One region of the Methylobacterium sp. GC_Met_2 genome, then DNA from elsewhere that is predicted to be linked to it. Evidence: riboswitches for the same ligand, from Rfam matches in the RefSeq annotation. Region 1 holds a riboswitch; each other region holds the start of a gene.

What was found. A riboswitch is a leader RNA that binds a small molecule or an ion and turns the genes downstream of it on or off. The one in region 1 is predicted to bind cobalamin.
Positions count from the first base shown of each region.
Region 2: another riboswitch for cobalamin. It lies ahead of OXS49_RS29970 (TonB-dependent receptor); the one in region 1 lies ahead of OXS49_RS15170 (TonB-dependent siderophore receptor).
Region 3: another riboswitch for cobalamin. It lies ahead of OXS49_RS18470 (CbtB domain-containing protein); the one in region 1 lies ahead of OXS49_RS15170 (TonB-dependent siderophore receptor).

Region 1 covers NZ_JALNUM010000039.1:31,843-42,008, reverse strand. Annotated here, with positions in the region: gene OXS49_RS15175 (PepSY domain-containing protein) at 1-1,038, opposite strand, end outside; gene OXS49_RS15170 (TonB-dependent siderophore receptor) at 1,032-3,218, opposite strand; gene OXS49_RS15165 (hypothetical protein) at 3,360-3,500, shown strand; cobalamin riboswitch at 3,494-3,691, opposite strand; gene OXS49_RS15160 (HigA family addiction module antitoxin) at 4,229-4,567, shown strand; gene OXS49_RS15155 (HigA family addiction module antitoxin) at 5,062-5,478, shown strand; gene OXS49_RS15150 (RluA family pseudouridine synthase) at 5,649-7,040, shown strand; gene OXS49_RS15145 (alpha/beta fold hydrolase) at 7,007-7,720, opposite strand; gene OXS49_RS15140 (hypothetical protein) at 7,924-8,334, shown strand; gene OXS49_RS15135 (HAD-IA family hydrolase) at 8,393-9,058, shown strand; gene OXS49_RS15130 (ATP12 family protein) at 9,105-9,896, shown strand; gene OXS49_RS15125 (hypothetical protein) at 10,025-10,166, shown strand, end outside.
Region 2 covers NZ_JALNUM010000149.1:2,846-13,011, forward strand. Annotated here, with positions in the region: gene OXS49_RS29935 (MotB family protein) at 1-933, shown strand, start outside; gene OXS49_RS29940 (chemotaxis protein) at 930-2,234, shown strand; gene OXS49_RS33730 (flagellar hook-length control protein FliK) at 2,231-3,805, shown strand; gene OXS49_RS29950 (transglycosylase SLT domain-containing protein) at 3,765-4,310, shown strand; gene OXS49_RS29955 (hypothetical protein) at 4,323-4,751, opposite strand; gene OXS49_RS29960 (hypothetical protein) at 5,095-5,286, opposite strand; gene OXS49_RS29965 (cell wall hydrolase) at 5,436-6,029, opposite strand; cobalamin riboswitch at 6,239-6,435, shown strand; gene OXS49_RS29970 (TonB-dependent receptor) at 6,670-8,697, shown strand; gene OXS49_RS29975 (septal ring lytic transglycosylase RlpA family protein) at 8,785-9,636, opposite strand; gene OXS49_RS29980 (multidrug efflux SMR transporter) at 9,922-10,166, opposite strand, start outside.
Region 3 covers NZ_JALNUM010000054.1:27,747-37,912, reverse strand. Annotated here, with positions in the region: gene OXS49_RS18485 (DNA polymerase III subunit chi) at 1-69, shown strand, start outside; gene OXS49_RS18480 (peptidase S10) at 66-1,646, shown strand; gene OXS49_RS18475 (DUF4424 family protein) at 1,731-2,753, opposite strand; cobalamin riboswitch at 2,902-3,096, shown strand; gene OXS49_RS18470 (CbtB domain-containing protein) at 3,130-3,312, shown strand; gene OXS49_RS18465 (CbtA family protein) at 3,329-4,066, shown strand; gene OXS49_RS18460 (DUF1636 domain-containing protein) at 4,059-4,460, shown strand; gene cobW (cobalamin biosynthesis protein CobW) at 4,457-5,491, shown strand; gene cobN (cobaltochelatase subunit CobN) at 5,538-8,885, shown strand; gene OXS49_RS18445 (precorrin-3B synthase) at 8,960-10,166, shown strand, end outside.

The sequences.
Region 1 (10,166 bases):
TCGGGGGCCGTCCGGCGCCTCGGCGACGATCCACCAGCGTCCGCCGATCGCGGCGAAGCGCAGGGCGCGGGTATTTGACACGGCGAAATCCCGCAGGCGTTGCGGGGCGAGCGCGAGGGCCGGCAAGGATCCGGCATAGGCGGTTCGCAAAGCAGCGGGCGGGCTGGTCGACGCGAACCAGCGGTTCGGGTTCATGGAAATCCAGCCGCTGACGATGAACACGCTCAGCCCGAAACCGCCGGCGAGGCCGAGCAGATGATGCCAGCGCGCGAGCCCGCGATAGGGGGTCACGGCCCCGCCCGCGTAGCGGCGCCGGAGGCGCAGGCGCCAGATCCCGATCGCGCCTCCGCTCAGCGCGCCGAGGGCCGCGAAGCCGGAGAGCCACAACAGCACCGTCCGCCACAGCTCCGCGCGGGCGCGCAAAGGTGTGAGGTAGATCCAGTGCGTCACCGCGCCGACCCAGTTCCAGCCCCGTTCGAACCGGGTCGTGTCGAGGGCGACTGCGCCGGTCCTTTGCGAGAGGTAGAGTTCGGTCCCCGCCGGGTCGCCGAGGGCGACTTTCAGGAAGGGGCGGAGCGGATCGTACCGCGTCGTGACCGTCCATTGGTCGCGATCGATCGGCTCGACCCGCGCATCCGGAGCCCCGTCGGCCGCGAGATGCCGCGCGTCTGCGGGCGTCAGCGGGCCGAGCCGCACGCCGGTCCGCGCCGAGACCGTTGCGCGGGCGCCATCCTGACCGGCGATCCGGTAGACCGGCTCGGCGCCCTGCATCTCCAGGGCGAAGGCGACGGGTACGCCGCCGAGGCCACCGGCGCCGAGCGCGTCGTCCGGTGAGACCGTGACTCGATCCCAGGCGATCGGCACGAGCCGCCCCAGACGCTCGGCCTCGGTGAGCGTCGGGAACGGCACGTAGAGCATCACCAGCCCGGAGCCGATCCACAGGGCGAAGAACAGTCCGGCGGCGATCCCGGCCCAGCGGTGGAACAGCAGCAGCCAGCGGCGGCCCGCCTTGCCGAGCGGCCGCGACAGGCTCACCACGTCACCGTATAGGCGACCTCGACCGAGCGCGGGCGCCCGAGCAGCCAATTGGTCCCGACCCCGTTCACGGCGTTGCCCGAGATCGCGTAGACCTTGTCGAACAGGTTGTAGACCCGCAGGGACAGGCGCGAATCCGCCGTGACCTGACGGTCGAGCACCACGTTGACGAGATTGTAGGCCGGCCGCCGCGCCGTGTTGCCGAAATCGCTGTAGACCTGGCCGACGTTCTGGAGCCCGACGCGTGCGGTCCAATCGCGTGCGATATCCCAGGTCAGCCAGAGATTGGCGACGCGCTCGGGCACGTCGATCGGCTGGTTTCCGGCATACGAGACGGTGGCGCCGTTCACGCTCTGGTCGAACCGGTCGTATTGCGCGTGCAGGAGCGCGAGGTTGCCGTCGAGCCGCCAGCCCGGGGCGAAGAGCCAGCCGAGCGCTAGCTCGAACCCTTGCGAGGACTGGCTTCCGACCTGCGTGGACAGCGTCGGTTGCCCCGGAATCGCCGAGATCAGGTTATCCTTGACGATCCGGTAGCCGGCGATCGTCCATTCCAGGGCGCCGCCGAAGGCCAGCCCCTTGGCGCCGATCTCGACCTGATCGCCGGTGGCGAGCTGGAAGCCGGCCAGCGACTGGTTCAGCGTGATGAGGCTGTTCACCGGATCGGTCGCGACGCTGTACTGGGCGTAGAGCGCGCTGTCCGGCGTCGGGTTGTAGACGAGGCCGAACCGGTAGCCGAGGGCCCGGTAGGTCTTCTCGAAACGCGAGCCGGTCTGCAGATCCTCCCGGTTCAGCGTCGGCACGTCGAGGCGCACGCCCGTGAGGAACGAGAGTTTTTCCGACAGGATCACGCGGTCCTCGGCGAAGACCGAGGCTTGGTTCGTCTGCGTGGCATAGGCCGGACGGGCCCGACCGTTCTGCGGGAAGAAACCCGGATCGTAGCCGGTGAGCGGCACGCTGGTACTCTGGTCGAAATAGAAGTTGTTGGTGTGGCGGAAATCGATGTGGTTCACATCGAAACCGGCCACGAACTGGTTCGGCAAGCCGAACAGGCTGCCCCGGAACGTCGCGTCGAGCCGGTCCCCGACCTGCTCCTGACTGTGGTAGATCTCGAGGTAGTCGCCCCGGTCCACCAGCCCGGTCCCGCGGCTGTAGGAATACTGCTCGACATCGAGCCAGTGGCGCCGGCTGGTGAGCCGGTAGGCGGTGTTGCGGATCGTGATGTCGGCTGAGGGCGACCACTCGGTCTTGAACTGGGTCCAGTTGTCGGCCCAGGTGATCTTCGCGTCGCGGACGTTGTAGTTGTTGAATCGGATCAGGTCCGGGATCCGGCCTTCGACCAGTGGTGTGCCCCAGTAGCGGGCGGGTTCCTGGTAGCCGAGATCGTGGCTCAGCGTGAAGGCGAGGTCGGTGCTCGGCCGGAACAGCAGAGCAGCCGAGACCGCGAGGTTGCGGAAATCGCCCTCGGGCCGGATCCAGCCGTCGGCGCGGTTGCCGCTGACATTGAGGCGATACGCGAAGGTATCGCCGAACTCCGCCTGCCCGATCCCACCGCCGGAATCGAAGGCGAGCCGCGCCACGCCGTCCGTGCCCACCACGGCGCGGGCGGCGTTGATCGGCACGAAGACCGGCTTCTTCGGCACCACGTTGATGACGCCGCCGATCGCGCCGTCGCCGTAGAGCACCGAGGACGGCCCGCGCAGCACCTCGATCCGCTCGACATTCCACGTGTCGAACGGGAAGGTCACGGTGTTGGCGCCGACATAGAAGCGCGTGCCGTCGTAGAGCTGCTGGATCGAATTCGGGCCGGCGAACCCGCGGGACGTGAACGCGCCGTTGCCGTTGCCGGGCGCGGCGATCGTGGTGATGCCGGTGGCGTCCTGGGTCACGGCCTCGGCGATCGTGTCCTGGCCGCGCAGCCGCGCCGTCTCGCCCGACACGATGTCGAGGCTGGCGGGCGTTTCCAGCGGCGTCAACCCGAGGCGGCTCGCGGTCCGGTCGCGGGTGCGCAGGTTGAGTCCGGTCGGGCTGGCACGGTTCGGGTCTCCGCCCTCACCCTCCACGGAGAGCTGGTCGAGCGTGACGATCTCCTGCGCGGCGGCTGGGCTCGCGAAGAGAGCGAGGAGGAGGCCGCCATACAGCGGTGCGGGCCGTCCGGAACGGGTGCGAAGCGTCGATGCAGACATGGAGAACGGGATCCTGGCGCGGCCCGCGCTGCCCACATCCTGTACGCATAATGTAATAACATTACAAATGCGCCGCCATTCCCCAGCCCTGGCCGCCATCGGTGCGCGCAGGCGTCCCGGACGGGCAAAAGCAAGGTGGTGATGGCGTGGACGGACATCGAACAGGTGTCGCGGTCGCGCTTGCTGTGGCACGTCACCGCGAACGAGGCCGTGTCGACCGTGCTTGGGCACAGGCGGCTCGACACCCGTCAGGACACCCCGCCCGACGCGTTTCGCGTGTGACCACGGCTGACGGCAGGTCTCCTGGCTCACGGGTCGCCGCCCTGACACCGTCTTCCCGGGCCTCGCGACCCAGTGACATGGTGGTGAAGGGCTCGCCGCTTACAGTTGCGGGGGCAGCCGCGGCCTCGGGGCGAGCCCCACACCACGTTCCCTTTTGATCCCCGAAGGGAACCGTCACGGCCGAGCTTGGTCGTTTCGACCCTCAACGTCAAGCTTGTGGATAACGCAGACAACATTTGCTGAGCCGGCGATCGAATTCACCGCCCGCTGTGTGATGACGGTGAGCCGGAATCATGTTCTTCTGACAAAGAATTTCTTCTGGCGGCCTTTGATATGTCCAAGATCTTTCATTTGCCGCCTCTACAAAAAATAGATAAATTCGAGGAATCGTCCTAACTCTCTAAGCTATTTCAGCCGCTGATTGCTTGACTGCCAGTGGAGCGCTTGGTAACTGAGGCGCATCTTGATGATCTGTAAGATGTAATCAGTTATAAAGGGGCAGATCATCAGGCGCTTAACTGCAATCGATCTGCTCAGACTCATGTCCATAATGAGTTTGCTGTTAATCAAAACGCACGATCTTCAACGCGAGCACGCGAGCCGCTAGAATTTTTATCCTTCACGCGCAAGTCACGTTCGGCAATCTGGAAGTGCTGGCTCGCACCTCGAAATGGCAAGCACGTTGGTAAGACTTGGGCATCGCTCGACATAACCTGGGGGATTGAACGATGAATACGGGTTACACATTGGCAAAGCCATTTCACCCCGGCGGCTTCGTCCGCCGCACGATCTTCGAGCCACGCAACCTGACGATCATGGGGGCCGCAGCCACATTGGGGGTGACGCGCCAGGGATTGTCCGATTTTCTCGCCGAGCGGGCCAGTCTGACGGTCGAGATCGCCTTCGAGATCGAGAAGGCCTTCGGTTTCAACGCAGAAGAACTCATGGAGATGCAGACGCGCTTCGACCTCACCCTGTTGCGCCAGCGCTACCGCGCCGCCCAGATGCAGATCGTCGCCAAGCAGGCCTCGCAGCCGAGCAGGTCGGGCCGTCGATCGGCCGCCTGACGGCCGCGGATGAGACCCTTCCCGCTGGCAGCCACGTCGCGGATGACGCGGAGTCGTTCCTGAGCAGCATCGAACAGGAACCGCTTCCGCGTCACGCCAGGGCGCGCGTACATTTCAGGGGTGTGTGACGGCAGATCCCGTCGAGCCTGCGCGGGAAGGAACTGGAACGGAATCGGTCCTGCGGGCAAACGGACTGCAACACCGCGCGGGCCGGGCGCATATCTGCGACGAAGCCTTCGATATCAAGATCACGGCGCCTGTATCGTGACACGAGAAACACGCACGTTTTGTCGAAAGGCAATTTTTTGTAAGACGAGATCGGAAAATCTACAAGGTAGAAAGACAATTCGAGGCAAGCACAGATCGACGGGCGGTCATCGAACGGGCCTGATCGTGGAACCTTGCGCAGGGTTCTGCGTAATCATCCGGTCTGCTTCGGAAATCGAGAAATGTCGAAGCTTTCTGAGTTTTGATTTCGGATTTTGGCTCAAAGGATGAGTCGACCGAAAATATATCTCGCGAAAGGCATGCCGATTATGGGCTATCGACTGCAAAATCCCGGTCATCCTGGCGGCTACGTTCTCCGAAACGTGATCGAGCCGCGCGACCTCACCGTCATGGACGCCGCAAGCCTGCTCGACGTGCCGCGTCACGACGTGTTCGACTTCATCAACGAGAAGGCGCCCCTGACCGCGGAGCTGGCGTTCCGTATCGAGACGGTGTTCGGCATCGAGATGGAGACGCTGATGGAGATGCAAAGCCAATTCGATATCGCTGAAGCGCGCAGGCAATTCCAACCGCTCCGGACCGAGCTCGCCGTCAAGGCGAGAGACCCGATGGCCGGATCGGTGCATCCGGCGCCTGAGCCCCCGCAGCAGACGATCATCCGGCGGGGCTTCGCCCGGGCGTAATCCCGGCTGGCCTCGGGTCGGCTGGGTCGTCTCGGAACTCGGCCGCCCGCCTTTGCCGCGGCATGCCCGCGATGCTAGACCGTCCCCTTCCTCGGTGCGCACAATCCCGCGAAGCGGAGGTCGCTGCGCCCGGTTGGTCCGTCCGCAGCGGGGCGGGTTCTGGCAGATTCATGACGACACGATCCCCCTCACGCGGCGGCCCGAAGGGGCGCAGATCCCCGCCCGGTGCGCCTTGGGCCGACGGGCGCGCCCGCACGGGCCCTCGCACCAGCGCCCGCGACGCCGCCGAACGCGCGGCCCGGAACCGGGGCGACGATGCCGGTGCCCGCGACCCCTGGACCGCCGGGGCCGCCGACCGCGTGACCCCCGCGGCGAAGAAGCCGGCACCCCGCGCCGCGGACGGCGAAGCAAAGGTCGAGGCAAAAGCTCAGGCCGCGCCACGGAAAAGCCCGCCGCGGTCCGCAATGAAGCCCGCCGCACGGCCGAGCCCGACCGAGCGGGCCCCTGCCCCGCAGGTCGGCCCGACCCGCCGCGAGCAGCGCGCCGCCGCATCCGCGACCCTCGCCTCCGGGGTGCAGACCCTGACGGTCGAGGCGGACGAGTCCGGCATGCGCATCGACCGGTTCCTCACCGCCCGCTTCCCGCTTTTGCCGTTCACTCGGGTACAGAGCATCGTCCGCAAGGGTGAATTGCGGGTCGACGGCAAGCGCGCGAAGCCCAACGACCGGCTGGAGCAGGGCATGAACGTGCGCGTGCCGCCGCTGCGCCTCGACCAGCCCTCCGAACGGCCGCGCAACCCCGCGCGCGAGCAGGACGACGCCGAGTTCATCCGGTCGCTGATCCTCTACGAGGATGCCGACATGATGATTCTCAACAAGCCGTTCGGCCTCGCGGTCCAGGGCGGATCCGGGACGGTCCGGCACGTCGACGGCCTGCTCGCCGCGTTGACGGGCTCGGACGGCCAGAAGCCCCGTCTCGTCCACCGGCTCGACAAGGACACGGCCGGCTGCCTGATCATCGCCAAGACCCGGCTCGCCGCCGCGACGCTCGCCAAGAGCTTTCGCTCGCGGGCTGCGCGCAAGATCTACTGGGCGCTCTCCGCCGGCGTGCCGCGGGTCCGCCAAGGGCGGGTCTCGACCTACCTCGCCAAGGACGAGCCGACCGACGCCGACGCGCGGATGCGCGTCGCCAAGCACGGCGACGAGGGCGCGAGCCACGCGCTGACCTACTACGCGATGGTCGATCAGGCGGCTCAGAAGCTGTCCTGGCTGTCGTTCAAGCCGGTGACAGGCCGCACCCACCAGTTGCGCGCCCACGCGGCCCATATCGGTCATCCGATCGTCGGCGACCCGAAGTACTTCTCGATCGAGAACTGGGAGCTGCCGGGCGGGATCCAGAACCGCCTGCACCTGCTCGCTCGCCGGATCGTGATCCCGCACCCGCGCACCGGCAAGCCCATCGACGTCAGCGCTCCGCTGCCGCCCCACATGGCCCAGAGCTGGAACCTGCTCGGCTTCGACGCCGCTCGCTACGATCCGATCGTCGAGGCGCCGGAGGCCTGAGACCGCAGCCAGGGCACGATTGCCGCCGCCAGGGCGTCGGGGGCTTCGAGGGGCAGCATGTGCCCCGATCCGTCGATCACCGTCAGGGTCGCGCCGGGGATGCCGTCTCGCAGCTCCCGCGCCTCGTTGCCGCTGCGCAGGGCGTCCTGCGCGGCCGCGACCACCAGGGTCGGGCAGGTGATATGCCCGAGCTGCGCAAGGTCGGACTCTCGGATCTGCCCGGCCTGACGCAGGAAGACCGCGCCGCCGAGCCGGTCGCCCATCGCCCGGATGCGCGCGATCAGGGCCGCATCGCCCGCGCGTGCCGGATGCACCGCTTGCAGGATGGCGCTTCGACTGAGGCCGGCGAAGCCCTGCCGGCGGACATGGGCGACGGCGGCGGCCTTCCGCTGCGCCTGGGCCGGCGTGTCGGCCCGGGCCGAGGTGGCGATCAGCACGAGGGCGCGCACCCGGTCCGGCACGCTGCGGGCGATCGCGCGGGCCACGTAGCCGCCCATGGAGAAGCCTATCAGCGCGAATCGGTCCGGCGCCGCGGCGATGGCCCGGTCGGCGAGGTCGCGAATCGTGGCGTCCCGGCTCGGATCGCCGTACGTGATCGGACCGACCCGCGCGAGGTCGTCGGCCAGATCGGACCACAGGTCGTGATCGGTCATGAAGCCCGGAAGCAGCAGAAGATTCATCGCAAGATCGTCATCCCGTCGCCGGCTGGGCTCGCGCCCGATCCCATCTCCGGTGGATTTCGCATCACGATCCGGGGGCCTTCCAGGGTACCGTATCGGAGTCAGGTCTTGGCGAGGTCTTGGCAAGCGGAGGCGCCGCCTCATATGCTGCCCCGCGCCGCCGTTCCATCGCGGCTCCGTTCCCCGGCTTGAGACCCTGACGCATGAAGCTCGCGATGCTGGCCTGCCTCGCCGCCCTGTGCCTTGTCGGGCCGATCGCGCATGCCGCCCCGGGCGAGGCGTCCAAGCCGGCCGCCGGCGCGAAGTCGGTCGAGACGCCGACGCCGCATTCGGCCACGATGCCGCATCCGGCCACGGCGCCGGCCGAGGCGGTGCCCGCGCAGGCGCGGCCGGGCACGAGTGCCCGGGTCGAGCGCCGCCGCCGCTCCTACGCGGCTTGCAACCGCGCCTCGCATCAGCGCGGGCTGCGCGGGGGCAAGCGCCGCCGCTTCCTGATCCGCTGCCGGCTCGGCTACGAGCGCACCCGCGGTCAAGCCGGTCAACCTGCAGGGCAAGCTGGCGGGCAGCCGGGCCAGCCCGCCGGGCAGCCGGTGCAGCCGGGCCGGAAGCCATGACTCGGCTTGGCGCCCGCCCCGGCCGATCGGCCGGCCTGCCACAGGCCCGATGCCCACGATGAGGCTCGTGGTCTTCGATGTCGATGGAACGCTCGTCGACAGTCAGCACCTCATCGTCGCGGCGCAGGGGCTCGCTTTCGCGGAGATCGGCTTGCCCGCCCCCGGACGACGGGAGGCCCTGTCGGTGGTGGGCCTCTCGTTGCCGCAGGCGTTCCGCCGCCTCGTCGGCGACGATGGACCGATCGCCGAACTCTCGGAGAGCTACAAGCTGGCCTACAACCGGCTCCGGCTCGATCCCGCCTACGAGGAGCCGTTGTTCCCCGGCATGGCCGACCTCCTGGCCCGGCTTCGTACCCGCGACGACGTCCTGATCGGCCTGGCCACCGGCAAGTCCCGGCGCGGCGTCGACCGGCTGGTCGCGCATCACGGCTGGGGCGACTGGTTCGTCACCACGCAGAGCGCGGACGACGCACCGTCGAAGCCGGATCCGACCATGCTCCAGCAGGCCATGGACCAGGCCGGCTGCGGGCCTGAGACCACCGTGATGGTCGGCGACACCACCTTCGACATCGCCATGGGCGTCGCCGCCGGGGCCGAATCCGTGGGCGTGGCCTGGGGCTACCACCCGCCCGAGGCGCTCTACGGAGCGGGCGCCGCCATCGTGGTGCCGAGCGCCGGCGCGCTTGAAGCCCGGCTGTTCGACGCTGCGGCGACGCGTCCCTGACCCCGGGAGGCTCGCGCGCCGGCCTGGGAGGGCCTATCTCGCCCCCATGAGCGACGAGACGACAGACTGGCTCGGCCAGCCGCAAGACGACGGGACACCCGATCCGGTGCGGGCCGCCCGCGGCCACGCCAAGCCCGCCCTGCCCCGCCGGTTCTACACGGAAGCCGGCTTCTCGGAGAGCCCGGACGGGTTCCGGCTGACCCTGGACGGGCGACCGGCCAACACGCCGGCCCGCAACCCGCTGCGCCTGCCCACCCGGGCGTTGGCCGAGCGGGTCGCGGCCGAGTGGGCGGCGCAGGAGACGCAGATCGATCCGGCCCGGATGCCCCTGACGCGGCTCGCCAACACGGCCATCGATGGCGTCGCCCCCCGGCTGGACGCGGTTGCAGCCGACCTGTCCGCCTATGCCGGCACCGATCTCGTCGCCTATCGGGCCGGGGACCCGGAGCGGCTGGTGACGGCGCAGGCCGCGGCCTGGGACCCGATCCTCGCCTGGGCGCGGGATACGTTCGGCGCCCGGGTGATCCTGAGCGAGGGCGTGATGCACGTCACCCAGCCGGACGACACCGTGCGCGCACTCTCCGCCGCGGTGCAGGCGGTGACAGACCCGTTCTGCCTCGCGGGCCTGCACACGCTGACGACGCTGACCGGCTCCCTGCTGATCGCGCTGGCGGTGCTCAGGGGCCGCCTGACGCCGGCCGAGGCCTGGGCGGCCGCCCATGTCGACGAGACCTATCAGGCGGCGGTCTGGGGCCGCGATACCGAGGCGGAGGCGCGTCTTGAAGCGCGCCGTGCCGAATTCGAGGCCGCCGCCGAACTGGTGGCGCTGCAGCGCTGAACGGGCCGGTTCGATCGCGCAGATGCAAACGCGCAACAACCGAAAACTTGCGGGGCGACCGCCGTTCTGTCGGCTGACACCGCGCGGAGACTGATTTAAGGTCCGGGCTCGTCGAATTCGGATCGACCATGTTCATCGCCGGACCCCTGCACTGTGTTTTTGAGCGCGATATCGCTGCGCTCATGGCGCGCATGCAGTCGTGCGATACGCGCCGCGACCGCTATGCCGTCTTCGATGCCCTGGTGGACTTGGAAGATCGCGCGCGCGGCG
Region 2 (10,166 bases), on a different contig from region 1:
CAGGCGCCGAGCACGTCCGAGGCCGAGGCGCAGGGCAAGAGCGGGAGCCTGCCGCCGGGCTCGGTGGCCCGGGAACGGGAGCTGTTCCAGGATCCCTATTCCGTCCTGGCGACGCTCGCCGCCGAGACCGATCCGGAGCGGCCGCAGAGCGCCACGATCGGCGAACTCGGCCAACCCGGCCGGCGCGGGGGCGACGCGCCGCGCGATCCGTTCGATCCGCTCTACTGGCAGGTGACCACCCTGTCGCCCGCGAAGGCCGACCGGCCCGCGGCCACCGGAATCACCCCGCCGCCGGATCAGACCCAGCCCGATGCCCGCGCCGCCGGTGTCACCGGAGCCCAGGACACCGACGCCAAGGCGGCGGGGACCCGGGGAGGTGATGCCAAAGCCGGAGAGGGCAAAGCGGGAGAGGGCAAGGCGGAGGCCAAGGCCGCGGCTGCATCCGCCAGCGGGACCGGCCCGGGTCCGGATTCTGCGGCGGCTCAAGCCGCTCTGAAGGCCGAGATCGCCAAGATCTTTCCGCCCAACGCAGCCGGCCCGCATGTCGACGTCCAGGGGACCCCGGACGGGCTCCTGATCAACGTGACGGACGACCTGAACTTCAGCATGTTCGCGGTTGGATCGGCCGAGCCCCGCCCCGAGATGGTGCGGGCCATGGAACGCCTCGCCAAGGCGCTCGCCGCGCGCCCGGGTCGGATCATCGTCCGCGGCCACACCGACAGCCGCCCGTTCCGCTCGGATGTCTACGACAATTGGCGGCTCTCGACCGCACGCGCCCACATGGCTTCCTACATGCTGACCCGCGCCGGGATCGGCGAGGGCCGGATCTGGCGCGTCGAGGGGGCCTCCGATCGGATGCCGCGCAACGCGGCGGATCCTAAAGCGCCCGAGAACCGGCGGATCGAGATCCTCCTCCAGGGGGCTCCGGGATGAGTCTTTTCCTGCAGGGCCTCCGCGCCACCCAGTTCGGCTTTCTCTTCGGTCTGCTCGCCGTCGGGGTCCCGGGGCCGGCCGCCGCGGAACCGGGCGCTGTTCCGGCCCCGAAGGCGGAGCATACCGCGCAGCCGGATTCTGCGCCGGCCGACGCCGCGCCGATCCCGGAGTTTCAGCCTCGCCCGGATGGACCGGTCGCGTGGGTGCGCACCCTGCAGCTGCTCCAGGATCGGATCGCCGCCGGCTCCCTCGCCGCCCACGAGAGCCAGCTCGTGCTGATCGCCCGGATCAACGGGGATCTCCTGAACGCGGCGCCGGAGGTCTGGACCGACCCGCATAACCTGCGGGCCGCCATCGTGTTCGCTCTGAGCGGCGGCGGCCCGGCCATCCTGCGACGCCTGGTCAAGCAGGACGGCCTCGGCGAACCGGAGATGACGCTCGCGCGCGGGGCCCTCGCCTATGTCGAGGGACGGGAGGCCGAGGCGAGCCGCCTGCTCAAGGAGGTCGACATCGCCACGCTGCCGCCGACGCTGGCCGGCGCGATCGGCCTGACGCAGGCCTCGCTCGCCGTGACCGAGAGTCCGACCCGGGCGATCGGCCTGCTCGATCAGGTCCGCCTGCTCCTGCCAGGGACGCTGGCGGAGGAGGGCGCCTTGCGCCGTGAGATCTTCACCCTCGGGCAGACCGGCGACCTGAAGAGGTTCGAGGCCCTGGCGGTCCAGTATCTCCGCCGTTTCCCGCACTCGATCTACGCCGGCAATTTTCGTCAGCGCCTCGCTTATCAGGTGACGAAGTTGGATGTCGGCCAGGATAGCGGACGTTTCTCGGTGATCACCGGAATCCTGGACGAGCTCGATCCCGACAGCCGGAAGTCCCTGTACCTGCTGATCGCCCGAACCGCGATCGAAGAGGGCAAGACGGGCGCGGCCTTCCTGGCCGCCGACCGGGCGCTCGCCCTCTGTGCCCCCGAGAGCCTGGAGGCGAGTCAGGCGCGGCTTTACCAGGCCGCAGCCGAGATTGTGAGTCTGGCGACGTTCCAGTCGGGGTTGCGGACGCTCAGGGCCGTCGATCGCACCCGGCTGCCGCGGGGCGACAGCCGTCTCCTCGATACGGCATTGGCGACCGCCGAGGAGATCCAGCGGGGCCTCACCGGAAAGCCCGGCCTGCCGGAGGGCGATACCGCCGCGCCGAAGCCGGCGCAGACTGCGGCGGATGCCGCCGACGAACCCGCCAGGCTGATTCCCCGGGCCCAGGCCACGATCGATCGGATCGATCTGCTCCTCAAGAAGGCGAACCCGTGACCGCGATCTCCGCCACGCTCCAGAAGCCGGCCCCGCAGCCCGACCGGGAGGTGGGATCGTCCCAGTCGGAGGCCGACGGAGCGAATCCGCCGGCCGTGGCCGCAAGGGGCGGCTTCGCGGATGCCCTACGCGCCGCCGTGGGTCGGCCTGCCGGCTCCCGGGCCGATAAAGGTGACGCGGGGGACGAGCGGGATGATGAGGCCGCCGGCAAGGGGGGGACCGCGCAGGCGGGCCAGGATATCCTAGCGGCCCCGCCTTCCACCGTCGATCCGACCAACGCGGCGGCGATCCTGGCCACCATCCTGAATGCGGTCGCGTCGCAGGTCCCCGCGGCGGTCGCCTCGCCGGCGACCGCGGGATCGTCTACGGGCGGCGTCGCCGACGGCGGGACTCCCGCGCTTCATTCCGATGCTTCCGCGCCGGCCTCGACCGCTGCAGCCGGAACGCTCGCGCAGGGCGGAACCGACGACCTCGGGTTGACGAACGTGCCCCCCCCAACCGCGCCACAGACTGACGGGAGCGATCTGGTCAGCACATTCACGGACAGCACGCCCACGGTCAGCACATCTACGAGCAGCACGCCCACGGTCAGCTTGCCCAAGGTCGCGGTGCTCGACAGTGCGGTACACTTCAAGCCTGTCGTTCCGAAGGCGGCACGCGAACCCGCGGTGTCCGCCCTTCCGGCATCGGCATCGGCGCCGGGGGGCGCCAGCCCGGCCGAAACTCCGCCCGTCCCGGCGGGTCTGCCGGGTCTGATCGGCGCCGCGCCGCGTCCGGGCCTGGCGGGCTTGCCGAAGCCGGCGGCCGGCGCGGCACCGGGCGTGCCTGTCCCGAACCTGCCCCAGAATCAGCCCCAGCCGACGTCCGCGGTCGCCGATGCGGCGGCCCGCGCGGCCGGCGCCGGGCTGGAGAAGGCGGACGTCACCGCCCTCGCCGATACCCGTGCGGTCACGGGGATCGCCCGGGCAGCCCTTGGCGACGTTGGGCGCGCCGAGGACGCGCCCTCCGTCGACCCGGAAGGGCTGGTCGGTGCGTTGCCGGGCTTACCCGCCGGCACCCTGCCGACGATCGCGGAAACCATCAGGACCGAGCTCGACCGGGCGGGCGGCCCCGAAGCGGCCGCCCGGGCTTCTCAGGCCGATCCGGCGCTCCCGACAGCACCGGATGGGCCGTTGCGCGTCCTCAGGATCCAGCTGAGGCCGGACGATCTCGGGACCGTCACGGTCGAGTTGCGGCTCGCGAACGGCCAACTCGAAACGCACCTGCGCGCCTCGCAACCCGAGACGGCAGCCCTCCTGCACAGGGATGCGGCGATCCTCGGCGATCTGCTGAAGCAGGCCAACTACCAGGCACAGGTCACCGTCACCCAGGCCCGCCCGTCCGATTCGGGGGGCTTCTCCGGCAACGCACCATCGCAGGGGCAGCCCGGCAGTTTCTCCGATGGGGGCGCCCGCCAGGGCCAGGGTGGAGACAGGCAGCGACAGGCGGATCCGGGCCCGGCCGCCGGCAGACGGGAGGGAGACCGGAGGGATGAAACGACACGTCCTCGCGACGGCGGCGTTTATCTGTAGCGCGGTTCCGGCCGCGGCGAATGTCTGCGAAGCCGAGATGGGCCGCGCCTCCGCGCGTTACGGCGTCCCACTCGGGGTGCTCTACGCGGTCGGCCTGACGGAGACGGGCAAGCGCGGCTCGCTGCAGCCCTACGCCATGAACATCCAGGGCAAGGCCTATTTCGGGACCGGGCCGGGGGACGTGATCGCCCACTTCAGGGAGGCGCGCAGCAAGGGCGTGCGCCTGATCGATCTCGGCTGCATGCAGATCAACCACCATTTCCATGGCAGGAAGTTCAGCTCGGTCGAGGCCATGATCGACCCGCATGCGAATGTCGAATACGCGACCCAGTTCCTCAAAGAACTGAAGCAGCGGGAGGGCAGCTGGACCCTGGCGGTGGCGCGCTACCACGCCGGGCCGAACAACAACGCGGCCCAGAAGGTCTATATCTGCCGGGTGATGACCAACATGGTCGCGACGGGCTTCGGGCAATGGACCCCGGCCGCGGCTCGGTTCTGCCGATGAGCCCGGCCGGGCTCACAGACCCCGACAGCGTCCGGCAGTGACCTTGACCTCCGTGCGATCCTCGGGGTTCAGCTGCGCCTCAACGAAGTTCAGAGTGTTGAGATCGATCAGGAAGAAGTAGACGCCGTTCTGGCACTTGATCGTGTTGCGCGGCACGCGCTCGTTCAGCCGCGGTGATGCGGGCTGGCACTCGTAATAATCCGAGCGCCCGGCCGAGATCACGGTGAGCAGGCCGCCGCTGGAGACCAGCGAGAAGGTGCGGGCCTTGCGCGGTCGCGGCTTCGCGCCCTCCGGTAGGCTGGGGGTTGCGAAATCGATCGCCGCGTCTTCGGTGCACGTCAGGGGGCGACGCAGCTGGGCCGCCGATGGTGCGATGGTCAGCAGGAGCAGCGCACCGGCGAGCGCGACCCGGTCGGCGATCATCGGTCCACCATTCGTCACGCGTGGGTCGTTCCGACCGACACGCTAGACCGTTGTCCTCCGGTGTAAATGCCGCACGTTCGGCCGACCGGTGCAATCAACAGTTTCACCGCCCCATTCGCGGTCATCGACCCCGCACCGGGCAGTGGATCCGGGTTTCCGGGCGGCATTCGTCGGTTGAAGCAGGCTGGCAGAAGCCAACCGTGCCGTCTGCGCCCATCCGATCGGATCGTCCGTGCGGGTGACCAATTTACGGCGGGGCCTGTTACGGGTCAGCACCTCGTCGCCAACAGAGCGCGGCTCTCAAATCTTGTAAAAAATCGCTTTCCGACGCAGCGCCGGGTCCGGTTCGGCTCAGAGCACCCTAATCGTCGGCCTCGTCCGGATTGTCGTTGGCCGCACGATCGTCATCGGGCCGCGCCGCGATCGCGAAGCCGATTTCCATCAGAAGCAGGCGGGACAGGAGCTGCATCGCAGGCGTGCCATGAGAGCACATCAGCTGGTGGGTGCGGATGGCGGCTCTCACCATGCGGTCAAAACCGGCATCGTCTGGCATTGCGATGCCATACCCCGATCGATCGCCAAACCACAACCTCAGCTTTACGCGCCGCTTCAATAATTCCCGCAGAAACAGAGGGGCGGAGCGGTATCCACGGACGCGAAACCGCGTGGCGCGAGCCGCGCACCAGGATCCGCCACGGAGCGCTACGGCGCGGCCGGTATCGGGGCGGCTGCGAAGGTCGGGATGGAGACGGACGCCACCGTGTCAGGCTTGATGTCAGGCTTGGCCGTGCGCGTGTTGCGCTTCTCGTAAAAGGCGTTGCCGCCGGCGACGGCCACGTAATGCATGTTGCCGTAGGGGTAGTGCCGCCCGGCGGTGTGGAAATACATCGCCTTGCCGACCTGCGGGTGGCGCTCGCCCGCCAGGACGGCGTCGGTGGCGTCGGCGACCTTCTGCAGGTCTTTCTCCTGCATCGGCTTGGTCAGGACCCCCGCGGCGAACTGTCCGGGCTGGCCGACCACCGCGCAGATGCCGCCGGGGAAGATCGCGTTCTCCAGCCGGTTCATCACGACGGTGCCGACCGCGATCAGCCCGCCCGCGTCGCTCCGGTTCGATTCGAAGTACATGGCGCGGCCCAGGCAATCCCGTTCGGCATCGCTGACCGCCAGCGGCGCTGCGTGGCCGGAAATCGAGCCCGTCGTGAGCACCGGGGCGGACGTGTTGCACGCACCGAGGCCGCAGGCTGCGGCCGCCACCATCAGGACAGGACCGATTCTCGTCCGCTCGCTACCCTGCATGCAGGTGTGCTCCGTGCTGTTTCAGCCGCGTCATGCCGTCCGGCGATTGCCGGCGCCCCGCCGCGACAGGGCGTCCCGCAAGCGTGACCGTACCTTCGCGGCGAGGATGTGGCAGGCGAGCCCGGCGCGACGCGTCCGGTGGGACCGTCGCCGGAAGACCACAGGGGCGGACAACCGGCCCGGTCGTGTTGACGTCGGCTCCGTATCCGGCGGATGCTCGCCGCGACGGTTCCCCTCGGGGATCAAAAGGGAACGCGGTGCGGGCTTGCCCTAAACCGCGGCTGCCCCCGCAACTGTAAGCGGTGAGTCCTCTCGTCACCACGTCACTGGGCAGCCTCGCCCGGGAAGACGACGGGAGGGCGACGACCCGCGAGCCAGGAGACCTGCCGTCAGCCGTGGTCACACGCGAGGTCCATCGGACGGGGTGTTCCGGGGGATGCCAAGACGGCTGCCGTTGCAGCCGGCGCGGCCTCGTTCGCGGTGACGTGCCACTGCCGCCACCCGAGGTCCCGTGCCCCGTCCATCCGTGCGCTCTGCGCCGCCCCTCCTCGTCCTCGCCGCGTCGGCGGCCCTGATCGCAACGGCCGCGGCCCAAGAACCGGCACGTCCGCAGGCCGCCGCCGAGGCGCGGCTCGACGAAATCTCGGTCACGGCCGAAGGTGCCGCGCCTATTCCGACCGGCGGTCCGGCCGCGAATGCCGGCACCCTCGGTGGCGTGACCGGCATCGGCGGGCCGCTGCTCACGGTGGATTCGGCCAGCGCCGGCCTCATCACCGGGGCGCAGCTCAACAGCCGACCGGTGACCCGTCCCGGCGAGGTGCTGGAGGAGGTCCCCGGCCTGATCGTCACCCAGCATAGCGGGGAGGGGAAGGCCAACCAGTTCTTCCTGCGCGGCTTCAACCTCGATCATGGCACCGACATCGCCCTGTTCCTCGACGGCATGCCGCTCAACATGCGCACTCACGCCCACGGCCAGGGCTACGCCGACATCAACTTCCTGATCCCCGAGCTCGTCGGCGCGGTGGAATTCCACAAGGGACCGTACTTCGTGCGCGACGGCGACTTCGCTTCCGCGGGCTCGGTGCGGATCGACTATCTCGACAGCGTGCAGAAGAACCTCGCGCTCACCTCGATCGGCGCGTTCGGCTACAAGCGCGCGCTGAGTATCGCCTCGGCCCCGCTCGGGGAGGGCAATCTCCTCGTCGCCGCCGATGCGCAGGTCTATGACGGGCCCTGGACCGTGCCGGATGCGTTGCGCAAGATCAGCACGGTCGCCCGTTACAGCCAGGGAACGGCGCTGGACGGGTTCTCGGTCACCGGCATGGCCTACGCGGCGCGGTGGACCGCCACCAACCAGATCCCCGAACGCGCCGTCGTATCGGGGCTGATCGGCCGCTACGGCACGCTCAACCCGACCGATGGCGGCGACACCTCACGGTTCTCCCTGTCGGGCCGGTTCAGCGCGACGGACGATACCGGCATCACCCGGGTCTCCGCCTACGTGATCCGCTCGCAGCTCAACCTGTTCAACGACTTCACCGACTTCCTCAACGACCCGGTCAACGGCGATCAGTTTCACCAACTCGATAAGCGGATCATCGGCGGCGGCGAGGCGCTGCACATCTTCCAGGGCGACCTGTTCGGGATGCCGATGGAGAACGAGATCGGCGTCCAGACCCGCACGGATTCGATCCGGGTCGGCCTGTTCAACACGATGAACCGGCAGTACCGCTCCGGCGTGCTCGACGACCGGGTGCTGGAGACCAGCGGGGCCTTCTACGCCGACAACCGCGTGCGCTGGACCGACTGGCTGCGCACCAGCCTCGGCTTCCGGGCCGATGGGTACTCTGCCCGAGTCGTCTCCGACACGCCGGCCAATTCCGGCCGCGCCCGCGACGGGATCGTCAACCCGAAGCTCGGCCTGACGCTGGGGCCGTGGTTCGACACCGAGCTCTACGCGAATTACGGCGGCGGCTTCCACTCGAACGACGTGCGCGGCGTGACCGCCACGATCGATCCGACATCGTCGCTGTTCAACACCACCCGCTCGCCGTTCCTGGTGCCCTCGACCGGCTACGAGATCGGCCTGCGCAACCGCTCGATCGCCGGGCTCACGACGAGCCTCGCCCTGTTCCGGCTCGATTTCGCCTCCGAGAACCTGTTCCAGGGCGACACCGGCACCACGGAGCCGAGCCGCCCGACCCGGCGCTTCGGTGTGGAATGGACCAACCGTTACGCGGTGACGCCCTGGCTGTCGCTCGAAGGTGATCTGACGATCACCAATGCCCGCTTCTCGGACGACGATCCCGTGGGCAACCGGGTCCCGGAGGCCCCCACCACCATCGCGTCGGCGGGCGTCACGTTCGGCGAGCCGCTGGGTTGGTTCGGGTCGCTCCGCTTCCGCTACTTCGGACCGCGCCCGCTGATCGAAGACAATTCGATCCGCTCGCGTCAGACCGCGCTCTTCAACGGCCGAATCGGCTACGCCTTCGAGAACGGCGTCAGCGTGTCCCTGGATGTGCTCAACCTGACGAACAGCAAGTCCGACCAGATCACCTACGCGTACGTCTCGCGCCTGCCCGGCGAGCCGGCCGAGGGGCTGATCGACCGCGTGTTCCATCCTGTCGAGCCCACGGCGGTGCGGCTCACCATCGCCGGGCGGTTCTGAACCGCGGCCCCGGCGGTGCAGGACGGTCGGGTGGAGACGAACGACCTGCGCGCCGGCCGGGTAACCGGCCCAAGCCATCGGGCCGCATCAATCGACCTTGTACAAGGCAACTTGCCCGATTCCGTCGAGGCCGATCTTCCGGGCGCTCGCGCGGGACAGATCGATGGCGTACTTGCGCTTTATCTTGGTGCGCTCATTGGTACGATCGGTGATCTTCACGGTGACCGATCGGCCATTGGCCTTGTTGACGACCTTGAGCAACGTGCCGAAGGGCAACGTGTGATGCGCGGCCGTCAGCCTGTCGGGATTGTAGATCTCACCGCTCGCCGTCTTACCTTTGTGCTGATACCAACTCGCCCGGCCGCTCCCGATCAGCGTGGTTTTGCCGGCATCGGCATGCTGTTCGTCGGTCGATCCGGTCTGACGCGGCCGGTCCGTGCCTGCCGCTGCAGATTGCGACCCGTCGGAGGCTGAAGCGTCCTGGCCGCGTTGAACGGCCGGGAGATCCGTCCGCGCTGGGGCAATCTCGGTGGCTGGGTCGGTATGGCCCATCCTGTCCGCCTGGTCTTGCCTGTCCGCCCGATCTTGCCCGTCCGCCCGATCTTGCCCGTCCGCCCGATCTTGCCCGTCCGCCCGGGCTTGGCCGAGCACGGGATCCGGTTCCGGCACGGACGGCCTCCCCGACGGATCAAACGACGTGGCTTCGGCGTGACCGGCCCTATCGGGTGTCGGTGCAAGCGGCGGCAACTTCGTCGTGAACTGGCGATACGTGAAGACGGGTACTGGGCGCTTCAGACCGGCCGAGCGATCGACGGACTCTTGGCCCCAAGCCTCTGCCGCCTCAGCTCGGCCGATCCCGAGGTTGGGTACGAGGGATGCGGAGACGGCAAGCAGCATATGCGCCAGCCGACAGCGTTTTTGGCCAACCGACCCGATCATGGCCTTCACCGAAGATTATCCATACCTGCGGTGGGCATAAATCGTTACGGGCAATACAGTTCCCAATGACTGATAAAGGCGCCGAATGTTAGAGCTCTGAACTTTCAGATCTGCATCTACAGTCAAGCCTGGCCGCTGTTTGCATGGCGATGCAGGTCAACTCGCCGAACCGCGTCTCGCTCGATGGCGCGGCCAGCCGCGGCCACGGCTTGAAACGCCCGTCGGGCCACGCGCGGTCCAGGCGTCCGGGACGGGGGCCTTGGCGTCGGAACCCGAGGATAGCTCTCAGTGCTGGCCCTGGCCGGCCGCCAGGATGGTCACGCCGACGGTGATCACCGCGATGCCCACCAGCATCGTCGGGCTCACCGATTCGCCGTAGAGCCACGCGCCACCGATCGCGGCGCCGATCATGCCGATTCCGGACCAGATCGCGTAGACGACCCCGATCGGCAGCATGTCCATGCTGGTCGACATCAGCCACAGGGCGGTCCCGTAGCCGAGGGCCACGATCAGCGTCGGGATCGGCCGGG
Region 3 (10,166 bases), on a different contig from region 1:
AAGGAGGCCGGCCATACGGTGGCCTATTGGCAGCAGGACGATTCGGGTCGCTGGAACAAGAAGGCCTGACCGTGATCCGCAACCCAGGTTTCGCCCGCGCCACGCTCGGCCTCGCTTTGGCGTTCAGCGCGCCCCTGCCTCTCGGCGCCCAGGAGGCGCCGCACGGCCATCCCCAGCCGGAGGCCCGGCAGGCGCCCCGCGGTCCCGAGGGACGCCGCCTGCCGCCCGACTCGACGACGCAGCACAGCCTGACGCTGCCCGATGGCCGGACGCTCGCCTTCACCGCCACCGCCGGAAGCCTGCCGCTGGTCGACGAATCGGGCAAGCTTCAGGCTGAGATCGCCTACGTGGCCTACACGATGGCGCCTGAAGCCGGACGTCCGCGCCCTGTTACCTTCGCGGTGAACGGCGGCCCCGGCGCGGCCTCGGCCTATCTGAACATCGGGGCGATCGGCCCCTGGCGGCTGCCAACCGGCGGCGATCGCATCAGCCCCTCGCAACCGGTGGCGCTCACTCCGAATGACGGCACGTGGCTCGACTTCACCGACCTCGTCTTCATCGATCCGGTCGGGACCGGCTACAGCCGCGCGGCGGACGGCAACGGCAAGGCCTATTGGTCGATCGATTCGGACGCCGCGACCCTGTCGGCCGTGATCGCCCGCTATCTGCGCGTCAACGACCGCATGGCGAGCCCGAAATTCTACGTGGGTGAGAGCTACGGCGGCTTCCGGGGTCCGCTGATCGCCGAAAAGCTTCAGGAGGATATCGGCGTCGGCCTATCCGGGATGGTGCTGCTCTCGCCGGTGCTCGATTTCGCATGGCTGGAGGCGCCCCGGGCCAATCCATGGGGCTACGTGCTGAAGCTGCCGTCCCTTGCGGCCGGTGCGCTGGAGCGGAAGGGCACCGTGCCGACGCCGGCCCTGCTCGGGGAGGCCGAGGCCTACGCCTCCGGCCCGTATCTGTCGGATCTGCTCAAAGGACCGTCCGATGCCGGCGCAGTCGCCCGCATGACCGAGACGGTCGCGCCTCTGGTCGGGCTCGACGCCGCGCTCGTGCGCTCACAAGGCGCGCGGCTATCCACCCGGAGCGTCCAGCGCGAGATCGACCGGGCCGGGGGCCGCGTCGCCAGCGCCTACGACACCGGGATCACCGGATGGGATCCGAACCCGGACGCAACGCAGTCGAACTTCGACGATCCACAGCTCACTGCGATTCAGGCGCCGCTGACCAGCGCCATGCTCGACCTCTACGCCCGCACGCTCAAGTGGCCCGTGCCGAACATGCGCTACGAACTCCTGAACAACGCCGTGAACCACGGCTGGAGTTGGGGCTCGGGCCGGCAGGCGCCGGAGGTGTTCTCGAATCTCAAGGGCGCCCTGGCGCTCGACGGGCACCTCCGGGTCTTGGTGGCGCACGGCTTCACGGACCTCGTGACTCCCTATTTCGCCTCGAAGCTCCTGCTCGCCCAGGCTCCCGCCTACGCGGCCGGGCGCTTGGATCTCGCGGTCTATCCCGGGGGGCACATGTTCTACACGCGTGCGGATTCACGGGCTTCGTTCCACAGGGATGTGGCGCGGCTCTACGCGGATGCCCTCAAGGCGCGCGACGGGGATACGACGCCCGGGAAGGCGAAAGACGCACCGTGACGGTTCGCGGCCTCGCGACGCGTAAGGGGCCACCTAGCGACTGGCCGATGGCGATCCGCACCGCAGGCGGCATCGAGACGCCCCTCACAGGGGAGGCAACGCCGATACGCGCGAGGCACACTTCAGGAAGAGCACATCGATATCGCGGCTTGGCACATAGTCCTTCACGACCGACTCGACGGTGGTCGGACCGGTCTTCTTGAGATCGCGGCCACAGAACGCGACCATCGTGGACGGATCACCTTTGTCAACGATCAGCTTGAACGTGCCGATCGGCCCGGTCCCGGCGGGCAACAGATACGTCAAATAGCGTTCGTAGGCCTGGAAGGACCGGCTGCCGTCGGCGCTCGCTCGCCGATACAGGGCTTGGGCCGCGCGCGCGAAGGCGGGATCCGTGCAGAACCGGTCCGCGTAACGCGCCATCTGGGACGGACCCAGATCCGGCGAGCCGAACGAAAGGCTGGACTGGCCGCCGAGGCTCGGCGTGAAGCTCTGCCGAATGGCGACCTCGTGCCCCGCCGGAAAGATCTGCCGGCGCCAGGACCGTGATTTCAGCGTCCAGAACGGGACGTCCGAGATCGTCCCGTCCTTGTGGACCTGCCGATCGAGAAAGCCGGCCTCGATCAGGGCGTGTCGCCGCGGCTCCGAGAGCCGGCGCAGCGGGACTTCCGTCGCCGCAACGGTCGGTACAAGCGGGATGCCGAGGGTGCCGAGTTCGTCGGTGATCTCGACCGGCTGGCCGTTGCGCACCAGGAAGGCGTGCTGATCGAGCTGCCATGGGACGGCTTGGCCATCGATCGTGGCGTTGAAGGCGAGGAAATTGGCCTGGGTCGGATCGGGAATGGAAACCGCCGTCGCGGGCGCGCCGACGATGGCGGGCAGCGGGAACGCGACAATGGCCTCGATGTCGGCTCCGGTCGGGTTGCGGAACCGGTAATCGGCCCCGACCTCCTGCTCCGAGAGATAAAGATCTTCCGCCGCAAGCGTGAGCGCGCCGCCCTGTTCGAGGACGAGGTTTCCCGCCCTGAGCGCAACATCCGTCTCTTCGGCCCGAGCCAGCAGGGATGACGCCGCGAGGAGGGCAAGGACCAGCGACAGGATTCTCATCACGATCACGCATCTCGATTGAGGCTATGGACCGCCGGCGCGGCCATCGCGACCGTGTGGATCCCCGGCCTGCTCACCGATCCCCACCGTTCGCAAAGCGGCGGAAATGATTCCGCCGCGCCTCCGTTGTGTGAGAGCTGTCATGCGTCTACAACGACTGCGTGACGGTGCCCCGGTGACGGGGTGAAAAGGGAATGCGGTGAGGGGTGCGACCCCCGATTCCGCGGCTGCCCCCGCAACTGTGAGCGGCGAGCGCCTGCCGAGGGCCACCGGAACGATCCGGGAAGGCGGCAGGGGCGTCGAGCCGCGAGCCAGGAGACCTGCCGTCACGACAGGATCCCGCGTTGCCGCCGGTGGGGCGGCTGGAGACAGACCCATGACGACCTCGACCCTCGCTCCTATCGCCGTCGGTGCCCGCGCGTCCGAGCGCCCCGTGGCGGTCGCGCTCGCGGCTTTCCTCGGCCTCGGCCTGCTGTTCATGGTCGGCTTCTCGCCGGCGATCGCGTTCCACAACGCGGCTCACGACTTCCGGCATACCCAGAACTTTCCCTGTCACTGACGCCATCGTCGCAGGGATGATCATCCGGCTTCTGTCGGCGGCACTGGCCGCCGGCTTCTTCGCGGCCGTCGTCGTGACGGGCCTCGAACTCACGCTGACCTCGCCGCTGATCGTAGCGGCCGAGCGCTTCGAGCAGGCCGAGCCCAGCCATCAGGCCGCCCGCACACTGCCGATCGTTCTCGCTCATGCCGGCCACGATCACGCCGCGCCGGACACGGCGCCGGAATGGCAACCGGGGGCGGGCCTGCCGCGCATGGCCTTCACCGGACTCGCGACCCTGGTGGGTGCCGTCGGCTACGCGCTCCTGCTCGGTGCCGCGATGCTCGCCTGCGGACGGGAGCCGACGCCGCAGGTCGCCCTGGCCTTCGCGGTGGCGGGTTTCGCCAGCGTCGCCCTGGCGCCCGGCCTCGGCCTGCCACCGGAGCTGCCGGGCAGCGAGGCGGCACCGCTGGCCGTCCGGCAGGCGTGGTGGGTCATGACCGCGGCGTCCACCGCCATGGGCCTCTACCTGATCGCCGTGCGCCGATCGCTGATCGCCATCCTGGGCGGGGTCGTCCTGCTCATCGCACCGCACGTGGTCGGCGCGCCCCAGGCGCCGGAGGGGGCGTCGGCGTTGCCGGCGGCCTTAGCCGCGCAGTTCGCGGCTCGCTCGCTGGCGATCAGCTTCGTGTTCTGGATGCTGCTGGGCCTCGGGTTCAGTCGGGCCTGGCTGGTGTTCGGCCGCGGGACCGCGCGGGGGACGGCCCATGGGTGAGACCGTCCTCTACGTCTGCACCACCTGCCGCCGTGACGGCGACGACCCCGAGGGTCCCCGGGCCGGCGCCCGCCTCCTCGACGCCCTGCGCGTTCGGGCCGAGGGTACGGTCGATCTGCGCGTCGAGCCGGTGGAGTGCCTGTCGGTCTGCAAGCGCCCTTGCACGGTGGCGGTCGCCGCCGCGGACCGCTGGACCTACGTGTACGGCGACATGGATCCGGCAGTCTCCGCCGAGATCATCCTCGCCGGGCTCGCTGCTTATGCCGCGACGCCGGACGGCATCGTGCCGTGGCGCGAGCGACCGACCGAATTCAAGACGGGCGTGATCGCCCGGATCCCCCCCTTCCCTGCACCGCGCCTGTTTCCGGCCGGCACCCCGGAGGCCGCCGAATGACGATTGTCGCCAAGATCCCCTGCACCATCGTCACGGGCTTCCTCGGCGCCGGCAAGACGACGCTGGTCCGTCACCTGATCGAGAACGCGAAGGGCCGGCGCCTTGCCATCCTGGTCAACGAGTTCGGTGATGTCGGCTTCGACAAGTCGTTCCTGGCCGCCTGCGGGGTCGAGGGCTGCACCGAGGACTCCATCGTCGAGCTGCCGAACGGCTGCATCTGCTGCACGGTGGCGGACGATTTCGTGCCGGCCCTCGAGACGCTGCTCGCCCGCGCCGAGCCGCCGGAGCACATTCTGATCGAGACCTCGGGCCTCGCCCTGCCGAAGCCCCTGGTCCAGGCCTTCCAATGGCCGGCGATCCGCTCGCGGGTCACGGTGGACGGCGTGGTGGCGGTGGTGGACGGACCTGCGGTCGCCGCGGGTGTGTTCGCCGAGGATCCCGCGGCGCTGGCCGCCCAGCGGGCCGCCGACCAATCGGTCGATCACGACAATCCCCTGGAGGAGGTGTTCGAGGACCAGCTCCTCTGCGCCGACCTCGTGGTGCTCAACAAGGCCGACCTGATCGACGCCGACACCCGCGCCCGGGTCCGGGCCGAGGTGGAGGGGCATCTGCCCCGCGCCGTGAAGGTGGTGGAGACCGAGAAGGGCATCATCGATCCGCGGATTCTTCTGGGCCTCGGTGCGGCGGCCGAGGATGATCTGGATGCTCGCCCGTCCCACCACGGCGCGGGTGAGGACCACGATCACGACGACTTCGAGACGGTAGCGCTGCCGATCCGCCCGGCGGTGACGGCGGCCGATCTCGCGGCCCGCGTCGAGAAGGCGGCCGAGACCGCAGGCGTCCTGCGGATCAAGGGGTTCGCCGAGGTGGAGGGCAAGGCGATGCGCCTCGTGGTGCAGGGTGTCGGCCGGCGCGTCGCTCACCATTTCGACCGGCCCTGGCGGGCGGGCGAGGCGCGCGACGGGGCGCTCGTGGTGATCGGCCTGAAGGGCTTCGATCGGGACGCCGTCGCGACGGCGCTCGCGGGATGAGACCCGTCGCGCGCGCCCGTTCGCTCAGCACCTAGGGACGCGGGCGATGCATCTCGTGCGCATCGATGCCGTCTCCCTCGACGAGGGCGAGGCGGCGGTGGATCTCGGGCAGGAGCCCGGCGACGTCGTCGTGCTGTCCTTCACCGACAGCGACCTCGCCGGGATCGCGCGGGCGTATGCCGGTGAGCCGGGCCTCCCGAGCCTGCGCCTCGCCAAGATGGCCAAGCTGCGGCATCCGCTCTCGGTCGATTTCTACGTGGAGCGCGTCGTGGCGCGCGCCAAGATCGTGGTGATCCGCTGCCTCGGGGGGCTCGATTATTGGCGCTACGGGGTCGAGCGCTGCGCCGAGGCAGCGCGGGCGCATGGGGTGGTGCTGGCGGTGCTGCCGGGCGACGACCGGCCCGACCCGCGGCTTGCCGCCTCCTCGACCGATCCCGCGCTGGCGGACCGGCTCGACGCCTATTTCCGCGCCGGCGGCCCCGAGAACCTGCGCCAGATGCTGCGGCTCCTCGCGAGCCGGATCGGCGCGGACCTTCCGGTCGAGCCACCCAACCCGTTGCCCCGGGGCTTCGCGTGGTGCCCAGGCTGCACGACGCCGCCCCTGGATCAGGCCGTCGCGGCGGCGGAAACCGCGATCCCGCTCGCGGACGCCCGGGCCGAACCGCTTGCCCTACTCCTCGTCTACCGCTCCGCCGTACTCGGCGGTGATACCGCTCCGTTCGTCGCCCTGATCGCGGCCCTGCGCGCCCGCGGGATCGGCGTGCTGCCGATGGCCGTGTCGAGCCTGAAGGAACCCGTGGCCGCAACTGCGGTCGCGGCGGCCGTGCGGGCGCGCCGGCCCGACATCGTCATCGCGGCGACCGCCTTCTCGGCGCGCGAGGACGGGATCGACTTCGTCCTCGACGGCGCCGATTGTCCGGTGCTGCAGGCCTTCACGGTCGGGTCGCCGCTGGCCGCCTGGGAGGCCTCGGCCCGGGGGCTCGGCGCGGCCGACCTCGCCATGCAGGTGGCGCTGCCGGAATTCGACGGCCGGCTCTCGGGCTTCCCGATCTCGTTCAAGGAAGAAGAGGCCGAGATCGAAGGCTTCGCCGAGCGCCGGGCCGTGTCCTACGCACCCGGAATCGCGGCGCTCGCCGACCGGACCGCCGGCTGGCTGCGGCTCGCCACCCGGCCTCGGGACGCGCGGCGCATCGCGATGGTCCTGTCCGATTATCCGGCGCGGGGCGGCCGAGCCGGCTTCGCGGTCGGCCTCGATACGCCGGAGAGCGCCCGGGCCATCGCCGCGGACCTCGCCGCCTCCGGCTATGCCGGGTGTGCCCTGCCCGAAGCCGGCGCGCTGATGACGACGCTCACCGAGGGGCCGGCGGACTTCTGCGTGCCGCTGATCGCCTATCTGGCGTGGCTCGACGGCCTGCCCGCGGCGACCCGCGTCACGATCACCCAGGCCTGGGGCGAGCCGGAAACCGATGCCGCCTGCACGGAGGGCGCGTTCCGTTTCCGGATGGCGGAGGCCCGCCGAACCGTGAATCCGCAGAGCGGCGGCCTCACGGTGTTTCTGCAGCCGGATCGCGGGCGCGATCCCGATCGCAAGGCGGGCTACCACGACGCCGAACGCGTCCCGACCCACGCCTACCTCGCCTTCCACCTCGGCCTGCGGCAGGGCTTCGACGTGCTGGTCCAGCTCGGCACCCACGGCACGACCGAGTGGCTGCCCGGCAAGGCCGTGGCCCTGTCGCCGGATTGCTTCCCGGCTCTCTGTGTCGGCGCCCTGCCGGTGATCTACCCGTTCATCGTGGACGATCCCGGTGAGGCCGCTCCGTTGAAGCGCCGGCTCGGCGGGGTCGCGCTCGGTCATCTGACACCCGAGGTCGCCGGCCATGAGCTTTCTCCCGAGGCCGCGCGGCTGCGTGAGCTCGTCGAAGAATACAGCGCCGCCAGCGTCCTCGATCCCCGCCGGGCGACCCTGATCGCCAGCGCCATCCTGGAAGAGGCCGGGGCCGCCGGGCTGCTCGACGGCGCCGGGATCGGCCCCGATACGCCGATGGACGAGGCGCTGACGCGGCTCGACGCCCATCTGTGCGATCTCGGCGAGACGTGTTTCCGCGATGGCCTCCACGTCTTCGGCCGCGCCGCAGACGACGCCCCCGGCCCGGTCGTGGCGAGCGCGGCCGCCGAACGGGCGGGACTACTCGCCGCCCTGGACGGCCGGTTCGTCCAACCCGGCCCGTCCGGGTCCCCGTCCCGCGGGCGCGCGGACGTGCTCCCCACCGGGCGAAACCTCGCCACGCTCGATCCGCGCGCCATTCCGAGCCGCGCCGCCGCGCTCCTGGGGGTGAAGGCCGCCGAGGCGGTGGTGACGCGCTACCTTCAGGACGAAGGCGCCTATCCGGCCCGGATCGTGATGGATCTCTGGGCCTCGCCGACCCTGCGCACCGGCGGCGAGGACGTGGCGCATGCCCTGGCCCTGATGGGCGTCCGGCCCGTCTGGGACCATGCCAGCACCCGCGTCACCGGCTTCGAGGTGCTGCCGCTGGCCATGCTCGACCGGCCACGGATCGACGTGACGGTGCGGATCTCCGGGGCGTTCCGCGACACGTTCCCGGACACGCTGGCGTTGATCGACCGCGCCGCCCGGGCGGTGGCCGACCGGGACGAGGCCGACGACGAGAACCCCCTGGCGGCGGCCCGCAGGCGCGGCGAGACGGCCGCCCGGGTCTACGGTGCGGCGCCCGGCCGCTACGGCGCCGGCACGGCCGCCACCGCCCTCGACGGCTCCTGGGACACCCGGGACGATCTCGGCCGCGCCTACATGGCGGCCAGCTCCCATGCCTACGGCGACCGCGAGGGGCCGGACGCGGATTTCACCGCGCGGGTCGCAGCGGCCGACGCCTACCTGCACGCCTTCGACGCGGCGGAACGCGATCTGTTCGATGGCGATGCCGCCGTCGACGCCATGGGCGGATTCGCGGCCGCGGCGGCGCTGCAGGATGCGCGCCCGGCGCTCTACAGCCTCGACGTCTCGGTGCCGGAGCGCCCGAAGGCCCGCACCGCCCGGGAGGATGCCGCGCGCCTGATCGGCGGTCGCCTCTCCGATCCCCGCTGGATCGCGGCGCAGCTGCGCCACGGCTACCGGGGGGCGCAGGAACTGGCGCAAGGGCTCGACGCGGTGTTCGTGCTCGCCGCTTCGAGCGACGCCGTGAGCGATGCCGGTTTCGACCGGTTGTACGCGGCCTGGATCGGCGACGCGGAGGTGTTCGAGCAGCTGCGCGACGCCAACCCGGCGGCGACCCGGGCGATCCTGGAGCGTTTCGACGAGGCCCGCGACCGGGGCCTCTGGCACAGCCGGCGCAACGCCCTGCCGGCCGACGCGCTGCTGCGCGAGGCCGCGGAGTGAACGCGCCGGTGCATCGCCGCGCTCTTCCCGAGGCGCCGGGCCGCCGGGGCTGGTGTCCCGGACTCGCCCGCCCGATGCCCACGGGCGACGGGCTGCTGGCGCGGGTCCACCCGCCGCTGGGGATACTCGCGCTGGAGCAGGCCCGCGCGGTGGCGCAGGGCGCGCTGCTTTTCGGCAATGGCCATCTCGACCTCACCGCCCGGGCCAACCTCCAAATCCGCGGCGTCACCGAATCGACGCGCGCGCCGCTGGCCCGGCTGCTCACCGAAGCCGGCCTCGGCGACCGGCGTGCCGATGGCGGCCCGCAGCGCCTGACGCTCACCCAGCCCCTCGCCGGACACGATCCTGCGGAGCGGATCGACGTGCCGGCGCTCGCCCGGGCGATCGAGGCGGCTGCGCGCGACATTCCCGGGCTGCCGGCCAAGACGCTGGTCCTGATCGAGGGGCGCCCGGATGCGGCCCTGCCGGACGCCGATTGTGTCATCGTCGCCCGCGAGAGGGCGCGGGTCGAGATCGCGATCGCTGCCGCCGAGGATTGGCAGACCGTTCTCGCCTGCGGACTCGAGGATGCACCCGTTATCCTGACCGCGCTGCTCGAAGCCTTCGTGCGCACCGGCCGGCGCCGGATGCGCGATCTTTCTGAGGACGAACGCGCAAGGCTCGGCACGGCCCTTCGCGCGTCCGGATCGGCGGGGTCGCCCCGCCCTCCAGGAGGACGGAGCGTGGTGCCGTTCGCGCCCGCCGCCGGTCTCCGGACACGGCCCGATCTCCAGATCCTCGCTCTGGATGCGCCCTTCGGCCGCTGCACGGCGGATACCCTCGATCGCGTCGTTTCTGCCGCGGAAGCCGTCGGCGCCGACGCGATCCGCCTCTCGCCGGCGCGCGGTTTTGTCCTGCTCGCTCCGACCGGTGCGCCGGCGGCCGCGGTCATGGCGGAGCTCGCCTGCGATTTCATCGTCGCACCCGACGATCCCCGCCGCAGCGTCGATGCCTGTACGGGCGCCCCAGGTTGCGCCTCCGGCTCGACGCCGACGCTGGCCGATGCGGCGCGCGTCGCCGAGATGTTCCGCCCGCTCGCGCAACAGGGACGGGCCGCGCACGTCTCCGGCTGCGCCAAGGGCTGTGCGCGGCCGGGCCCTGCCGACCTGACGCTGGTGGGCACACAGGGCCGCTACGGCATCGTCATCGGCGGCGCACCCGGCGATGAGCCGGCGATACACCTCCCTATCGAGGCCGTACTGGACCGGTTAGGAAGGGCCAAGACTGTCGGCCTTGCCGCGG